Regions from separate parts of the Paenibacillus woosongensis genome, predicted to be linked through region 2. Evidence: predicted binding sites of a transcription regulator. Region 2 holds the regulator's gene; each other region holds the start of a gene.
The links. The regulator Rex, encoded in region 2, represses fermentation and respiration genes when NADH is low (regulators of the CRP and FNR family bind a similar motif). The targets are predictions, from matches to a motif close to TTGTGAAATATTTCACAA.

Region 1 (4,219 bases), 280 kb from region 2:
ACCGACTTCAGCTGTCGAGAATCTCAGTTTGACAATCTCCGGATAATCCGTCAGGATCTTCGTCAATACTTTGCTTTCCGGCAGCAGCGTCCAGGTCTTGCCCTGATCCAGAGTGTGATACACCTGGGAGTCCCGCAGCAGCCACCCTTCCTCGCTGCTTATAAAAGCAGGGGCTAAAGACTCGTTTAATCCGTCCTGCCAAAACGAATTAAATGGAGCCAAATTCCACGTATCCCCATTGTCTGCCGTGAAATAGCCGTTGAATTTCGTACTCTTCTCTTTCACACAGCCGATCGGTATCCAGCCGTTTAACGTTTCTGAAGAGAAAAATGGTTCTGTAGAAAAGAATTGCAGCTCCCCTGCCACAAATTTCTCACAGGATTTGTATTTAGCTGTAGAGAAGAAATCCTTGACCTCGGACCAGCTGATTCCGCCGTTATCCGTCGTGTACAGCTTGGGAATGCCTGAGCTGATCATACTAACATAGCCATGCATCCGGTCCCGGAACACCATGGAAAGCTCGGTTCCGGAGCTCGGAAGCAGATGTTCGAGAGCGGCATCCGAAGAAGAGAGGCTGCCCATGATTTTGGACCATGTCGCTCCCCCGTCTTCCGTTTGGTACAGCGTCTTTTCTTCCTTTTCCGGATAAGATTTCGCCGCTAATATCCAGCCATGTGAATCGTCCGTGAAATAAATCGCAGCAACCTGCTCCGATCCCGGAAGAGCAGCGATTTTCCAGGTAGCTCCGCCGTCACGGGTACGCAGCACAATCGCATCGCTTGAGCCGACAGAATTGCGAACAATCCAGCCATATGTTTCGTTATAAAAGAAAATATCACGATTGTATTTAGGATGATACGGAAATTGCACGGAAGCGGCCGGTGATATGCTTGTCCAGGTTTTGCCGCTATTCTGCGTAAGATACAGGCGCAGCTCACTGCGAGTCGACCCCCAGGCAATGCCCGCATTCTCGCTAAGCAGATGGAAGTCAGTCAGCCTCGTCTGAATTTGATACTGCTTCCCGTCTTCTGTATTGGCGGCTGTCTGCTCCGTTAGTACCTGTGGATTCTCAATCGTAATGACTTGCCCTTCCTCAACGGGTTCATCCTGAACCGGACTTACTGTCTCGCCTTGCTGGGAGGAACATGCTGTCAAGAGCAGGCAAGAAATCAGCAGCGCTCCGGTTAATTTATACCATAAACTCAACTATCTGCACCTCGCTTACCAGGTTCAAGCTGCATTTCATATTATATCATAAGATAGAAATCATAGATTAATAGCTTCCAGTAAGGAAATTACAAGCGGGAATCCCCAGCAAAATTGACGGAGAAATGCTGCTCCGGCTTATAAACGGCAAAAGCATAACCCTTATCCGTTAAATATTGAATGATTTGCGGCAAGGTTTCGACCGTCTGCTCTTTCTCATGCATCAAAATAACCTCTACGTCCCGATGCGCCTGGCGTTTGACTTCTTGCATGATTTTATCCGGCTTCCCCGTGTATTTCCAATCCTTGGAGTCTATCGTCCAATCCCACATTTTAAAACCTGCCTTCACGATATCGTTGCGGAACTCCTTGCCAATCTGCGGTTTGCTGCCGTAGGGCGCGCGTATGAGCCAAGGAGCAGTTCCAGTTATATTCTCAACCATTCCCTGTACCTTCTTAAATTCCCTCAGGAAATTAGCGGAGCTGCCGCTGTTGTACAATATCTTTTTATTATGGGTCATGCTATGTAAACCGATGTAATTACCCTGTTCAGATGCGGCTTTAATGGAACTCTCATAACCTTTAATCTGGTTGCCGATGACAAAAAATGTAGCATGAATGCCATGTTCGTTCAGTATGGCTACAATATCGTCAGTATACTTGCTTGGACCGTCATCAAAGGTCAGGTAAGCCACTTTAGGTTGGGCAGCTTTGGGTGGTTTGGACGGATCATTAGCGCCGGCTGGTGAATTTTTGCTGTTCTGCGGTTCATGGTTATTCTTCGAGGGCTGCGTGGATTCAAAATCAGGCTCGGCTTCCGCGGGAATTTGGTCTGGAAGCTGGGTTTTCTCGTTGCCTCCGGCTAATTTAGGGATAACAACTGAAGCGCTGTTCGTTTTAACAGATTTGAAATTGATGTGCGATATCCCTACGAGTGCGGACATAATTAAAGCCACAGAGGATAATACTAATGCCAATAAAATAATAGGCTGTCTGAATTTTTTACGCGGCCTTTTGATAATTTTTTTTCTAGTTTCCATCTGGTTGTTATTCGACATCATCATGCTTGATCACCATTTCCCTCTCTCCATGTGTATTACTAGAATAATATAAAAAGAGGGGTTACGTCCTTACAGAAAGGTTACCCTCTGGTTACAAAGTTCTCATTTAGAATCTGTGAAAAAACTCAAAAAATAGCAAAACCTCGACGTATTCCATGTTGAAGTCCGCAGCGTAATGCTCAAATTTTAGCCATTAAAACTTAAGCTACATACTTTTAATTTGAAATGATTCATGTACAATGAAATTAGGTGAATACATATTCGTCATATGTTTAGAAGGAGATGAAAAATTGACAACACAATTGCGATCTAGCCGAGTTGTTATTATTGGAACAGGTGCTGTAGGAGCGACCACGGCTTATACATTGCTCCTTCGCGAAAGGGTATCCGAGCTGGTGCTTATCGACGCCAACAAAGACAGAGCCCTTGGAGAAGCCCTGGACATGAATCATGGCCTCCCCTTTACCGGCGGCGTCAAGCTGTGGGCGGGCGATTACAGCGATTGCAAAGACGCTGACATCATCATCATCGCGGCCGGAGCCTCTCAAGCGCCTGGCGAGACGCGGATTGACCTGCTTAAGCGCAATGCGGGAATTTTCGACAGCATTATCAAGAATATCGTAAAATACAATAATCACGGGATCATTCTCGTTGCAACCAATCCTGTGGACATTCTGTCATACGTATCCCTCAAGAAAAGCGGCTTCCCATCCAATCGCGTAATCGGTTCCGGTACGCTTCTGGACAGCGCACGCTTCCGTTATTTGATCGGCCAGAACAAGAAAATCAACCCGCGCAGCATTCATGCGCACATTATCGGCGAACACGGCGACACGGAGGTTCCGCTCTGGAGCCTGGCCAACGTCGCAGGCATCGATCTGGAATTCACCGAGGAAGAACGCACCAACATTTTTAACAGCACCAAAAATGCAGCCTATGAAATCATCAATGCCAAAGGTGCTACCTTCTATGCTATCGCGCTTGCACTGGATCGGATCGTCACTTCCATTCTTCAGGACGAAGGCTCCGTGCTCAATGTCTCTACCCTGTTGAGCAACTATAACGGGGTGTCCGACGTATATCTTGGGGTGCCAAGCATCGTTGACCGCACAGGGGTGCGTGAAGTGCTTGACTTGAAGCTCAGCGGAGAGGAGCTGGAGAAATTCCAGCATTCCGCGAATAAGCTAAAATCCGAAATCGAAAAATTGGAGTTATAAGACGACAAACCTGGGGTTCTTCGACCTCAGGTTTGTTTGCGCATTAAGGCATTGTTAGATTAGAAACAAATGTTTGTGCCAAGTCTCGCATATACACCGTTCACGCAGTTGGCTAAACAGACGGGGACACCGCCTATGAGCGTTACGGTATTTCTCACCGAAACAGTTAGTCATTAAGGTGTGCAGGTCTTCTCTGCCTAGGGACGGAACACGATTGGTTCTCCCTCGCCTATCTTCTAGAAAACTCTTATTATGAGTGAGAATCAGCATACATACCGTATCTTTTCTTTCTTTGCCTGGTCAAGTCAAATCTAACGTCAAGTCTATCGATAAATTAATCATCGAATATATCAAAGATGTGTCTTTGTATTCCCATTTAATTAATGTCGTTAACCATCAAGTGTAGTTAATGACATTAACCATATGAATTAGAACGGAACATCGTCATCGTTCGGATCAGCCTTCTTCTCGGCAATCCGCTTCGCTACGACCTCAAACGGCTCCGGCTGCAGCAGTTCCACTGGAGAAAAGGCTTTATCGAACACGAATGAATCTCCCTCTAATATTACAGCGTAACGGCCGTTCAGCTGGGCAATATGGATTTGGTCGCCGAATTCGGCGAGGCGTCCTTTGACAAGCGTATCCCCGATTCTGAATTTAAGCTCGATTTCCGGTTTAATTTCCACAATACGCTCAGCAGCCTCCACGACCTGCTCAGGCTCCCATTTTGCCTGA
Region 2 (4,219 bases):
TGGATTGCGCCATCTTGATCAACGATTCGGCAGCGTAAATTTATCAGGCAGAATCGAGCCGTCGCTAAACTTGAAAAACTGATAGTAGTGATGCTCCTTCTCCTTGTAAAAGAGCTGCCAGACATATTCGCCCTCATAGATCCCCGGCATGAGCCTGACGATTCTGATTCCCGGCAGCTGGCTTTTGATGATATCCCGGATCTGCTGCTCGTTGGTTCCGCCGCTAAGAAGCTCTTCATGCGCTTCCCCGCCTTCCGGCAGCCAGACCATCAGTTCTTCACCGTTCTCGTTTTGTCCTTGAACTACCCAGCATACCTCGTCCCACACCGATTTCCACGTCTTGTCGACCGATACGATGCCCGTTTGCTGTTTAGCCGTCTGAATCGCCGCTGATTCCTCATTCCAAGTATCCTGCATGACGTATACATAAAAACGATGAAGGCCAAAGAGCACAAGCAGCAGAATGAGGATAGAAAGCAGGATCCATTTGGTTCTCTTCTTCAACCTTCTCTTCCTTTCCTAAACAAGCTTGAGGCTATCTGGATAACAGACCTTCAAAAGCCGCCTGTGCCTCATGGCGAATCCGCTCTTCATCCAGGGTGAGGCACGCGCCGTGCTTCACGATTTGCTTCCCGTCAACCCATACATGCTCTACATCTTTCGGTCCAGCGGAATATACGACATGAGAAACGTAATCGGTTCTCGGCACAAAATGAGCCTGCTCGGTGTTGAGCGCAATGAAATCCGCTTTCATTCCTGCGGCAAGTTTGCCCGTATTGTTAAGGAACACGGATTGGGCCCCGTATTCTGTCCCCATCCGCAGTGCCTCCAGCGCCGGCACAGCCGTCGGATCTCCTGATACCCCTTTGTGAATCAAAGCGGCGAGTCGAATCTCTTCAAACATGTCTAAATTATTGTTGCTCGCTGCGCCGTCGGTACCGAGCGAAACGGTAACTCCTGCCTTCAGCAGTTCAGGAACCCGCGCTACGCCGCTAGCCAGCTTCAGATTGCTGCCTGGATTGTGTGAAATCGCAACTTTATGGGCAGCGAGCACTTCAATCTCTTCATCTGTCAAATGAACGCCGTGCGCAAGCAGGGTCGGGCGCGAGAACATGCCCAGCTTAAGCAAATGCTCCACCGGTCTTGCCCCGTAATCGGCGACGTTCTGCTCCACCTCGGCCTGCGTCTCCGACATATGTGTATGCATTGGCAAGTCGAGATCATGTGCAGCCTGCACGAACTGCTCAATGTAATCCGGCGGGCAAGTATAAGGCGCGTGTGGCGAAATCATCGCCGTAATCCGGCCGTCCGCTTTGCCGTGCCAATTGCGGGCAAAAGCAACCGCTTCATCCAGCTTCTGCTTCTGTACGTCAGGCGGGCACAGCCCGATCGCCCCGCGCATTAGTACCCCGCGGATGCCGGATTCCTCCGTCACCTGTGCGACCTTGTCCATATGATCATACATATCAAGGAAGGTTGTCGTTCCCCCCTTAATCATCTCCAGTACGGACAGCGCAGTTCCCCAGTACACGTCATTACGTGTGAACTTCGCTTCCATCGGCCACATTTTCTCCTGCAGCCATTTTTGCAGCACCATATCGTCCCCGTAACCGCGCAGCAGCGACATGGCCGCATGACCGTGCGTATTGATCAGACCAGGCAAAAACAACAGGCCTTTTCCGTCCATAACTTCCGCATTCTCGCTGCCTTCCGGGCGCTCGGAGCCAATATAGGTAATAAGGTCGTCCTCAACGAGCATATAACCGTTAACGACAGGTTCTTGTTCTTCCAGCACGGCAAACGTACCGTTTGTGATTAGCAGTTTACGACTCATTCGAAGTAAGTTCCTTTCCGTCATTCAAATAATAGGCAAGACTGAGCAGGTCCGTCGTGAAATCAGCCGCATGTATTCTTACCTCCGATGGCACCTTCAAAATCGTTGGCGCGAAGTTAAGAATCGCTCCGATCCCGGCGGCAACAAGCTGATCCGCCACGCGCTGGGCCTCGAAATCAGGAACCGTAATGATACCGATCCGTATGTTCATCGCTTGTACCGTCTCCACGAGCTCATCGATCGGTTGAACGGTAATATTGTTGATCTTGGTGCCGATTTTGGACGGTGCGGCATCGAATACCGCCACGATTTTCATATTGTCCTTCAGGTAGGCATTATAGTTAGACAGCGCTTGGCCTAGATTACCAGCTCCGACTAGAGCTACATTGATCTGCTGATCCAGATTGAGGATCTGCCGGATTTTTTCAATGAGATAAGACACGTCGTAGCCGATGCCTTTACGGCCAAAATCCCCAAAATAAGCGAGGTCCTTACGGATTTGCGCAGGATTAAGATCAAGCTTCTGGCCCAATTCCTGAGAGGATACCGTAGGCACTTCACGAAGGCTCAGCTCATTGAGGAAACGCAAATACACTGGCAATCTGCGTACAACCGCATCGGAAATTTTTTCTGATTTCATAGCTTTTCTCCCCTTATAATGGCGCGATATGAATTACGGTTATTGCTCCTTTGCCCCCTGGACTTCGTGAACATCCAGCCATTCGGAAATTCTCGGTACCATTTGCTCGGTCGGCATATGTTCCATCTTCGGCCCAGGCAGCGAATATAAGAAATATTTTCCGTAGTAAGATTCCAAGATGCGCGTATCGTACACCACCACTATCCCGCGATCCTGAGAAGAGCGCACCAGGCGTCCAAACCCCTGTTTGAAGCGGATGACGGCCTGCGGCACGGACAGCTTCATGAATGGGTTCTTCTTCTCCTTCTGAAGCCTTTCGCTCTTCGCCTCGACGAGAGGATGGTTCGGCGGCTGGAATGGCAGGCGGACAATAGCTAGGCTGGTCAGCGCCTCCCCCGGTATGTCCACGCCTTCCCAGAAGCTGCTCGTGCCGAGCAGCACGGATGCTTCCTGGCCCTGGAATCTGCGGGTCAGCTTCGTGCGGCTGCCGCTATCCATACCTTGGCCGATGACGGTAATTCCCTCGGAGGATAATTGCTCCTTCAGCGGGTCATAGACCTGGCGAAGCATCCGGTATGACGTGAATAACACCAGCATCCGGCCGCGCGTTGCTATAGCCGTCTCGGCTAACGACTGTACCAGCATCTTCACGAAATGTTCATCCCCCACGCTGCCTTTGACGCTCGGGAAATCACGCGGAATGACGAGCAGCGCCTGGTTTCTGTAATTGAACGGCGAAGGCAGCATGGAGGTCAGCAGCCGGTCGCTGTCAGCGGCTTCCTGCAGTCCAAGCTGTTCGATCATGTACTGGAATGACTTATCCACGGACAATGTAGCCGAGGTCATCACCACGCTCTTCTTTTTGTCGAAGAAATAGTTTTTGAGCTGCTGGCTCACATCGATCGGAACCGCGTAAATCTGCAAGGAGCGGCTGCGGTAATTCCCGTTACCTTCGATCCAGTATACGGTGTCCTCGTCATCAAGTTTCATAAACGAACGGATCGCTTCCCGCTCTGTCGCCAAGTCCTTGAGCAGACCGCTGATATCCGTCAGCAAGCTGTCCGCCCCGTAATCCTCCTGCTCGTCCCGGATGTCGTTCAGCATCCGTTCCCCTTTGCGGACGATGTCCCCCAGCAGCACATAGATATGATTCTCTAGCGCACTGAGCGTATCCCAATCCTTAGGTTTCTTGTGCGGCAGCAAGCGAAGAACAAATTGCCCCGGGTCGCCAGGAGCCGCATCGCTTCGTTCCGGCATTAGGGCGAACAGCATTTCGCTCAGCTTGTCCCAGCTTTCCTTCACATCAAGCAGCGAAGGATAAATGCCATCGATTACAGTGCACCAGTCCGCGGCTTTCTCGCCGGGCGTATTCTGCAGCTGCATTCTCAAATTAGGCAGCTGCCCTGTCTTACTGTCCTTGAATAGGCGGGTTAATGTGTGTACGACCGTAAAGTATTTCATGTGAAGCCCCAAATGCTTGCCTGCCACATCTTCCAAATGATGTGCTTCGTCGATGACCAGCCGTTCGTACCCCGGCAGCAGCTGATGCCCTGCCTGAATATCCGTAAACAGCTTGGAATGGTTCGTGATAACGACATCAGCTACGCCAGCCTCGTGTTTAGCCCGGTGGTAGTAGCATTTGCGAAACCATGGGCAGGAACGCCCCAAGCAGGAATCGGAATCACTGGCCACCGTTTCCCAGAAATCGCCGCCGCGGCTGCTCAAATTCAGTTCCTCATCGTCGC
Region 3 (4,219 bases), 2.3 Mb from region 2:
CCAAGATCAACACCAATGTAGATTTTTTCAGACATTGTACAAGCCACCTTTTTCTTCAAATAAAATTGTTTATCCTACGTACCAACTATAAGCGAACCACACCGTTCGGTCAAGAGAAGCGAACAGCAGAAAATCCAGTAAATACAAGGCTTTCAGCGCAAATGATGAAATTCACAAGCGGTGTTTATGTAGAGAATGCATCCGCTGCGGCAACCCTCCAAATGCTGTCCAATCCTACAATTTCCCAGCAAAAAACCCCGCCGAAGACGGGGTTGCATATTATAGGCGAGCATACCATTTATACCAAGTTCAAGACAATATTCGCTTCTGACCTTCGAGTGCTTGAATTGGCGCGATATTTTGCGTGAATTCCAAGGTGCCCATGTATCGTCCTTCAGCGCTGCGAACCGCGAAATACCGGATATACACGAACTTATCCTTAAACGGAATCCAGAAGTCCTCCGAGTCCTTCCGTCCGGCCTTGAAATCCGCCAGCAGCTCATTCACGACATGCACGCTTTGCGGAGGATGGCAGTTTTGCACCGTACGGCCGATGACGGCCTTGGTCCGGGCGAAAATGCGCTCCTTCCCGTGCGAGAAATACCGGACAACATCCTGCTCGTCAATGAAGGTAAGATCGACAGGCAGATGATTCATTATCGCTTCCAGCTGCGCGGCGGTCAGAATTCCTGTCTCGAAGTGGATCAGCCCCACTGGAAGCTGGCCGTTCTCCGCTCCCTCCGTACCTTCGTCGTACGGGAGCGGCACACGCTCGGGAACCCATTTCTGTTCCGGGGCAGTCAGGCAATAGCCGATCTCATCGCTCTCGGCGGCTATTTTTACCCACTCGTCCTCCGTCAGCTTCTCCAAGGCCATCGGCAGCAAAATATTCTCTTCTTTGAAAATCATCTCGTTTACCTCAGTAATCACGCGCTCCAGATCGATGATGAGTATATCCTTATCGGCGCGGTCACCGTTGTAACTCAGCAGCTTCTCTTTCACTTCCTTGATCATCGCACGAATGGCATCGTCTACACCCCACATCACCTTGGTCGGGCCATAGATGCCGTATTTCTCTAAATACGGGAACAGCAAATTTTCCTTGCGGCTATAGTGTTTATCGAGATCTAGCAGCAGATTTAAATCCTCCACCAGCTTATAGACGATTTCCGTGCTGTCCTCCCGGCGGAATTTGTCCTTATGCAGCTCCAGCCGGAAATTGACATGCCGCTCAATCTCGCGATTCTCCAGCTTCAAGGTATGAACAGGATGCCCCGGCTGCTCTTCCGGCTTGGACGAACGGTGAATTTCCTCAATCGAGCCTTTAAAAATAGCCGTGTGCACAGAGCACAGGCGCTGCACCTCGGAGACTGGGATGCCCTCCTCCTCCATCAAGGCTTGCTCCATCGCTGATATTTCCGCTACTGTCACGTCCCCGACTGCTTCCTCGAACCGGGCCTTGACCTCCTCCACGCTCTTCCCTTCATGCAGCTCCTTAATGATCTCCTTCAGCAGTTCTTGCCGGCGTCCTTGCTCCGGTACTGCATGCTCGCGATTGTTGATCATTTCGCTCATCGCCGTATCCTCCTCTATTTATAAGCCTATTATTTAAAAAATATCCTGAACTCCGGACATACAACGCGCCGCCTGAGCTCACTCCGTGATTTCATAGCCCTTGGCGCGGAACGCGTCCTTGATCGCATCGAGCTCCACCTTGCGCAGCCTGGCTCCCTGGGGGATCGTCATAAAGCGCCCCGCGCTCTGCAGCATCCCCGGCTTGGCCAGCTGCTCGAAGCCCAAGCCCACCATGATATCGATGATTTCAGGATCGGCCGTGCATAACTCGTAGACTGTTTTATGCAAATCGATCTTTTTCCCCATAAGCCCTCACCGCATTTCTTCAAATTTGAATGAAAACCATTCTCATATTCAAAGTAGCACAGGCCGCCCCGACAACTTGTGATTACAATCACAAGGATGCAGGTGCTTTGCCAGCACAGTTTATTTTTTTATGCAGATTTGTCACAATAGGAGCTAAAGGAGGTTTATTGATGATGAATTCCATTCATTTGCTATATATTGAAGACGATCCCGAGATCGGAAAGTGGGTTAACGAAACCCTGCAGGACCGCGGCTACCGTGTAACCTGGCTGACGAGCGGAGAGCATGCCCTGGAACACGCCGATTCCTGCCGGCTCGCCATTCTCGATGTCATGCTGCCCGGCTTGGACGGCTTCACGGTCGGACAGCGGCTCAAGAAGCAGCACCCGAATCTGCCCATATTGATGCTGTCGGCCAGAACCTCGATTGATGATAAGCTGCAAGGCCTGGAATTCGCGGATGACTACCTGACGAAGCCCTTTCATCCGGACGAGCTCGCTGCCCGAATTGAAGTGCTGCTCCGCCGCAGCGGCCATGCTTCCCCGGAACCGCTCAGACTGCGGCATCTGCTCGTCCATGAACGCGAGAACCTCATTATCGACCAGAATACCGGAGAAGAGATTCTGCTTACAGGGAAGCAGTTCCATATCTTCCATTACCTGCTGCGCCACCTCGGTCAAATCATGACGAAGGAGCAAATTTATGAAGCCGTATGGGGAGAACCCTACCTGGAAGGCGATAAGACTCTGATGGTACATATTCGGCATTTGCGTGAAAAAATCGAGCGCGATCCCGCCGCCCCGGAAATTATCGAAACAATCCGCGGCATCGGATACAGGGTGCGGGCATGAGATTTATAAAACAAAGCCCTTTGCAGCGCCTTCGCACTTCCCTCTTATCGCGATACGTGCTGATCATCGTCACGGCTCTCGTATTTATCCCCGTGCTGATTCCAGCCAGCTTCATGGCCTCTTGGGCCGTTAACCGGATGCTGATGCCGGGCGGGCAGGAAACCTACCAGCTGCCTTACGGCTCTGCCTATGAGCTGGAGCAGATGTGGCATAAGCACGCCAAGGCGCTGGCCGCAGCCTCCCCCGCGGAAATCGATGCCAGGCTCTCCGCGCTGAAGGAGGAATACCCTGATGCCGCGCTGTTCTGGGTTGACGGCGCGGGGATCACGCAGCTTCAGCTGCCTGTACAGGCAGCGCTGCCCAAGCAGTGGTCGGCGGAGGATACCATTGCCTTCATGAAGGCTGGAATCAATGCCGACCCCTACACCGTCGTGGCCTTAATCGGAGGAGACGAGCAGGCGAAGCAGGGATTCATGGTCTTCGAGCTGCCGCGCTCCTATTTGACGCCCCAAGGCCGTCCTAGCGATTCCCGGTTCTATGGCTTGTTCATGGCGCTCATCTTCGGCATCTTCATATTGCTGTCCTATTTGTTCTTCCGGGACATCCGCAAACGCCTTCTCCGGCTGGAAGCGGCCATGACACGCGTCGGAGAGAACGGGCTTCCGTCGCCTACGGAAGAAGGGCGCCCGGATGAAATCGGCAGGCTGGAGCAGGCCTTTAATCATATGGTGAACCAATTGGAGGAGGGCCGCAGACGAGAGCGCAAGGAGGAGGAGCTGCGCAAGAATCTGATCGCCAACCTGTCCCATGACCTGCGTACGCCGCTGACCGTGCTCGCCGGGCATCTCTATTCCATGGGTAAAGAGCCTTTATCCGCGCAAGGTCGGCAATCTTTAGCTTTGATGGAGGCCAAGCTGGACGACCTCGACCACCTGATCGATCATTTATTGTCCTATAATTTGCTCACCAGCGGGAAATACGCCTTGTCCATGGAGCAGCAGGACGTACACCGCATCGTCAGGGAGAGCGCTGCCGCCTGGTACCCCGTCTGGGAAAAGGCCGGCATGAGCGTGGACATCGATCTCCCCGATGAACCCCTGAGGTGGGCGGTCGACACGCAGGGCTTTCGCCGCGTCCTGGATAACCTGTTCCAGAACGTCGTCCGCCACGCCGGTTCAGGCAAGTATGTAGGCATCCATACAGCTCGCTGGAAGGGATACCCCGCTCTGATTATTTCGGATCGCGGTCCAGGCCTTGATGCCGCTTCAGCAGCCAAGGGCGCAGGTCTGGGTCTGGCCATCGTAGAGCTGCTGCTACGGGAGATGGGGCTTCGCCTCGATGCGGAATCCTCAGCCAAAGGTACCCGGTTCGTCATCTGTCCCGCTTCTTAACCTAAATTTAAACTTCAACCTCCGCTGCATTTAAACTTCGGAAGCTATGCTGGTTACCGAGGTGATTTATAGTGAGCGAACTGATCATTCAAACCA
Region 4 (4,219 bases), 170 kb from region 2:
AATGGCAGCTTGTTGAGGAAATCACTTCAGGTCTGAAAATGTACGACAAATCGAAGGTCGAGCAGGGGCTTGGGCAGTTGAAGGCCAATTTGCCGCATATTTCCGAGCGTTCGGCGCTGGGAATCGAGAAGTTTTTGCAATATAGCATTATTCATCTGCTCCGGGAAATGCGCGAGCTTGATTTTATGAACTCCCGGGAAGAGGGGAAGATGTGGCAGCATTTGCAGCACAGCCAGAACGTGAAGGATTTGCTGAACGTGATCTCGGAGCTGGAGAGCCACATCAGGGAGCTTGAGATCAATAAGAAATCCAGCGAGCTGCTGATGATTTCGGCCGGAGAATATATTCAGCGCAATTTGAGTACGGACATTGGGGTCGACGACATTGCGAATCACCTGAATATCAGTTCTAGCTATTTCAGTCATCTGTTTAAGAACCATTACGGGGAGACGTTCGTTGAACATTTGCGAAAACAGCGCATGGAGCTTGCCAAGACGATGCTAAGGTTGACTTCCCGCAGCGTAACCGAAATCGGCGCCCTGGTCGGCTATAGCGACAGGCGTTATTTCTCCAAGGTATTCCAGCGCTATACCGGCGTAACTCCGACCGAGTACCGGGAACAGGAAGAGGCGCGAGGAAGCGGCAATGAGCCGGCGAATGCGGGTGCGGATTCCAACAAGCAGCAAATATAAGTCTCGCAGGAACTGCCTTGCAGCAAAATGAAAAGCAACCTCCTCCCGGCCCGAGATGAGGTTGCTTCCTTGCGTCTTACCATCATTAAATCCGGCATATTTCGTTGGGGCATAGCTCACAGTGGCAAATGTCCTGCAGCATGACAAGGTCTTTAATAAGGATCATGCCGTTCACATATTCCAGCGCATCCTTCTTGCGCAAATCGCTGAGCATCCGGTTGACGCTTTCGCGGGTTGCACCGATCATGTTGGACAGATCCGTATGCGTAATTTTCTTGTTAATCAGAATATTGTCGCCTTGCTTCTCGCCATAGGTATTGCTGAGACGGATCAGGGTGGAGCAAAGCGCTCCCGGCTTGCCGTACATCATCAAGTCGCGGAACTTGGTCTGCGTCAGACGGTGATGGATGCCCATCCATTTCATGAAGTCAATGGCAAAGTCGCAATGCTGGCAGATCATGATTTCGAGATCTTTTTGTTCAATAATGCCGATTTCACTGTCCTCGATGACTTCGGCGGTAAAGCTGTGCTTCGAGCTGAAGAAGGGATCGGCCTGGCCAACCATGTCTCCGCGCCCGTACATATATAGAATAAGCTCCTTGCCTTCGTCCGTGGATTTGGTCAATTTAATGCGCCCTCGCTTAACGAAGAACAGCTTGTCGGAGAAGTCTCCTTCCCAGAACAGATGCGTTCCTTCCGGATACGTCTTGTCTTTCATGGTTACGAGAAGCCGGTTGAAGTTTTGCTCCGTAAAGCAGCTCGTATTCCCACGGGGCGGGGTTGCCGTTGCGAATTGAGTCATTTTTAAATCCCCCTCATGCTCCAAATTTTTCTGAAAATTTTAAATTAATTTAAATTAATTATATACCGAACTTCAAGCTTTGGGGCGGCTTGCAAGGCCTCAAAAGTGTCTAAATTCTAACATTGTGACTATTTTCACTACCTAATCGTCTAAAAACTCATTGCAGAACAGGGCGGTCTATGAAATTAAATTCATGAACCATCGTTGAAAGTACGGAATGAAAAACAAACTATAAAGATGAAAATTTTCATTTCTTTAAAGATTGTGAAAACATTCACTATACAAACCCAAAATCCTGTGTTATGATTGAGGTAACAAAAGAGAAGCTAAAGCTTCCGATGGATAAGCCAGAAAGTGAAAATATTCACAATAGGCAACGCACCCTAGAGAGACTTCCCTGGTTGGTCCATATGAAATTAGGAGGATGAGAGAAATGGCCGTAAAGAACAATGTGACCACAAAGCAGCAGCCTACCGCAGAGGATTACATCCAATCCCTGATCGACAAAGCGAAAAAGGCGACCGAAGCGTTTATGGAATTGAATCAAGAGCAAATTGACAAGATCGTTCAGGCGATGGCGCTTGCCGGCCTCGACAAGCACATGTATTTAGCGAAGATGGCTGTAGAGGAAACTGGCCGCGGAGTATATGAAGACAAGATCATCAAGAATATGTTCGCGACAGAGTACATCCACAACAGCATCAAGTACGACAAGACAGTTGGCGTCATCGAGGATAACCCTTACGACAGCTTCCAGAAAATCGCCGAGCCAGTTGGCATTATTATGGGGATTACCCCAGTGACCAACCCGACATCCACGACGATTTTCAAAGCGATGATCGCGATCAAGACCCGCAACCCGATCATCTTCGGCTTTCATCCATCTGCACAGCGCTGCAGCGCAGAAGCCGCGAAAATTTTGCTGGAAGCTGCGGTCAAACATGGCGCGCCAGCGGACTGTATCCAATGGATCGAGGATCCGTCCATGGACCGTACGAATGCATTGATGAATCATCCTGACGTAGCCTGCATTCTGGCTACCGGCGGCTCCGCGATGGTTAAAGCGGCGTACAGCTGCGGCAAACCGGCGCTGGGCGTTGGTCCTGGCAACGTACCTTGCTTCATTGAGAAAAGCGCTGATCTGGATCAAGCGGTCAACGACCTTATTTTATCCAAGACCTTTGACAACGGCATGATTTGTGCTTCCGAGCAAGCGGTCATTATCGAAGAACCGATCTTCGACCAAGTGAAGAAAAAAATGATTGCGAACGGCTGCTATTTCGTTAACAAAGAGGAAGCTGCCAAATTAACGGCCGGCGCGATCATTGCGGATAAATGCGCAGTGAACCCGACGATTGTGGGTCAGCCTGCTACGAAGATCGCCGAACTGTGCGGCATTGAAGTGCCTGCGGGAACAAAAATCCTGGTAGCCGAAATCGAAGGCGTAGGCCCTAAATTCCCGTTGTCTGCCGAGAAATTGAGCCCCGTGCTCGCCTGCTACAAAGTGAAAACAGCGGAGCAAGGCATCGATCGTGCGCTGGAAGTTGTGCAATTTGGAGGCATGGGGCACTCGTCGGTTATCCATTCGAACAATGAAGACATCATTCAAAAATTTTCAGACCGCATGCCGACCTGCCGGATTCTGGTCAACCAGCCGTCTTCGCAAGGCGGGATCGGGGACATCTATAATACGAACCTGCCGTCGCTTACGCTGGGCTGCGGATCTTACGGACGCAACTCGACTTCGTCGAACGTTACGGCTGTTAATTTGATCAATGTGAAAAGGGTGAATCGTCGTACCGTGAATATGCAGTGGTTCAAGGTTCCAAGCAAAATCTATTTCGAGAAAAATTCGACGCAATATCTAGCCAAAATGCCGGACATCAGCCGGGTGCTGATCGTAACCGACCCGATGATGGTCAAACTCGGATATGTAGAAAGAGTCGAGCATTATTTGCGTCAGCGCCAAACTCCAGTTGCAATCGAAGTGTTCTCGGATGTTGAGCCGGATCCATCGACAACGACGGTGGAACGGGGAACCGAGCTGATGGCTAAATTCCAGCCGGACTGCATCATCGCACTCGGCGGCGGTTCGCCGATGGACGCTGCAAAAGGAATGTGGCTGTTCTATGAATATCCGGATACCGACTTCCATAACCTGAAGCAAAAATTCATGGATATCCGCAAACGGATCTACAAATACCCGCGTCTCGGTCAAAAAGCCAAATTCGTAGCGATTCCTACAACTTCGGGTACAGGTTCGGAAGTGACTTCGTTCGCAGTTATTACGGATAAAATCAACGGCAATACGAAATATCCGCTTGCCGATTACGAGCTGACGCCAGACGTGGCAATTATCGATCCTGAATTCGTATACAGCCTGCCGAAAGTGGCTGTAGCCGACACGGGCATGGACGTTCTGACGCATGCGATTGAAGCTTACGTATCGGTCATGGCGAATGATTATACGGACGGTCTTGCTATCAAAGCCATCCAGCTCGTATTCCAGTACCTGGAGCAATCGGCGTTGACCGGCGACAAGCTGGCGCGCGAGAAAATGCATAATGCTTCGACGCTGGCAGGTATGGCCTTTGCCAATGCGTTCCTGGGAATCAACCACAGCCTGGCGCATAAATGGGGCGGTCAATACCATACCGCACATGGCCGTACCAACGCGATTCTGATGCCGCACGTGATTCGCTACAACGCGAAAAAGCCTACGAAA

Region 1: a site for Rex is predicted at 2,381-2,398, ahead of QNH46_RS13030 (L-lactate dehydrogenase). Genes of this name have one in related genera too.
Region 3: a site for Rex is predicted at 1,958-1,975, ahead of QNH46_RS00870 (DUF1858 domain-containing protein). Genes of this name have one in related genera too.
Region 4: a site for Rex is predicted at 1,847-1,864, ahead of adhE (bifunctional acetaldehyde-CoA/alcohol dehydrogenase). Genes of this name have one in related genera too.

What each region holds. Positions count from the first base shown of each region.
Region 1 covers NZ_CP126084.1:2,852,282-2,856,500, forward strand. The annotation lists gene QNH46_RS13020 (WD40/YVTN/BNR-like repeat-containing protein) at 1-1,206, opposite strand, end outside; gene QNH46_RS13025 (polysaccharide deacetylase family protein) at 1,296-2,162, opposite strand; gene QNH46_RS13030 (L-lactate dehydrogenase) at 2,507-3,484, shown strand; gene QNH46_RS13035 (DUF3900 domain-containing protein) at 3,913-4,219, opposite strand, start outside.
Region 2 covers NZ_CP126084.1:3,132,277-3,136,495, forward strand. The annotation lists gene QNH46_RS14305 (cell wall elongation regulator TseB-like domain-containing protein) at 19-504, opposite strand; gene QNH46_RS14310 (amidohydrolase) at 536-1,834, opposite strand; gene QNH46_RS14315 (redox-sensing transcriptional repressor Rex) at 1,824-2,474, opposite strand; gene dinG (ATP-dependent DNA helicase DinG) at 2,514-4,219, opposite strand, start outside.
Region 3 covers NZ_CP126084.1:175,303-179,521, reverse strand. The annotation lists gene QNH46_RS00880 (ROK family glucokinase) at 1-35, opposite strand, end outside; gene QNH46_RS00875 (DUF438 domain-containing protein) at 310-1,575, opposite strand; gene QNH46_RS00870 (DUF1858 domain-containing protein) at 1,654-1,881, opposite strand; gene QNH46_RS00865 (response regulator transcription factor) at 2,055-2,732, shown strand; gene QNH46_RS00860 (sensor histidine kinase) at 2,729-4,123, shown strand; gene QNH46_RS00855 (ABC transporter ATP-binding protein) at 4,195-4,219, shown strand, end outside.
Region 4 covers NZ_CP126084.1:3,297,896-3,302,114, reverse strand. The annotation lists gene QNH46_RS15215 (response regulator) at 1-692, shown strand, start outside; gene QNH46_RS15210 (Crp/Fnr family transcriptional regulator) at 778-1,494, opposite strand; gene adhE (bifunctional acetaldehyde-CoA/alcohol dehydrogenase) at 1,928-4,219, shown strand, end outside.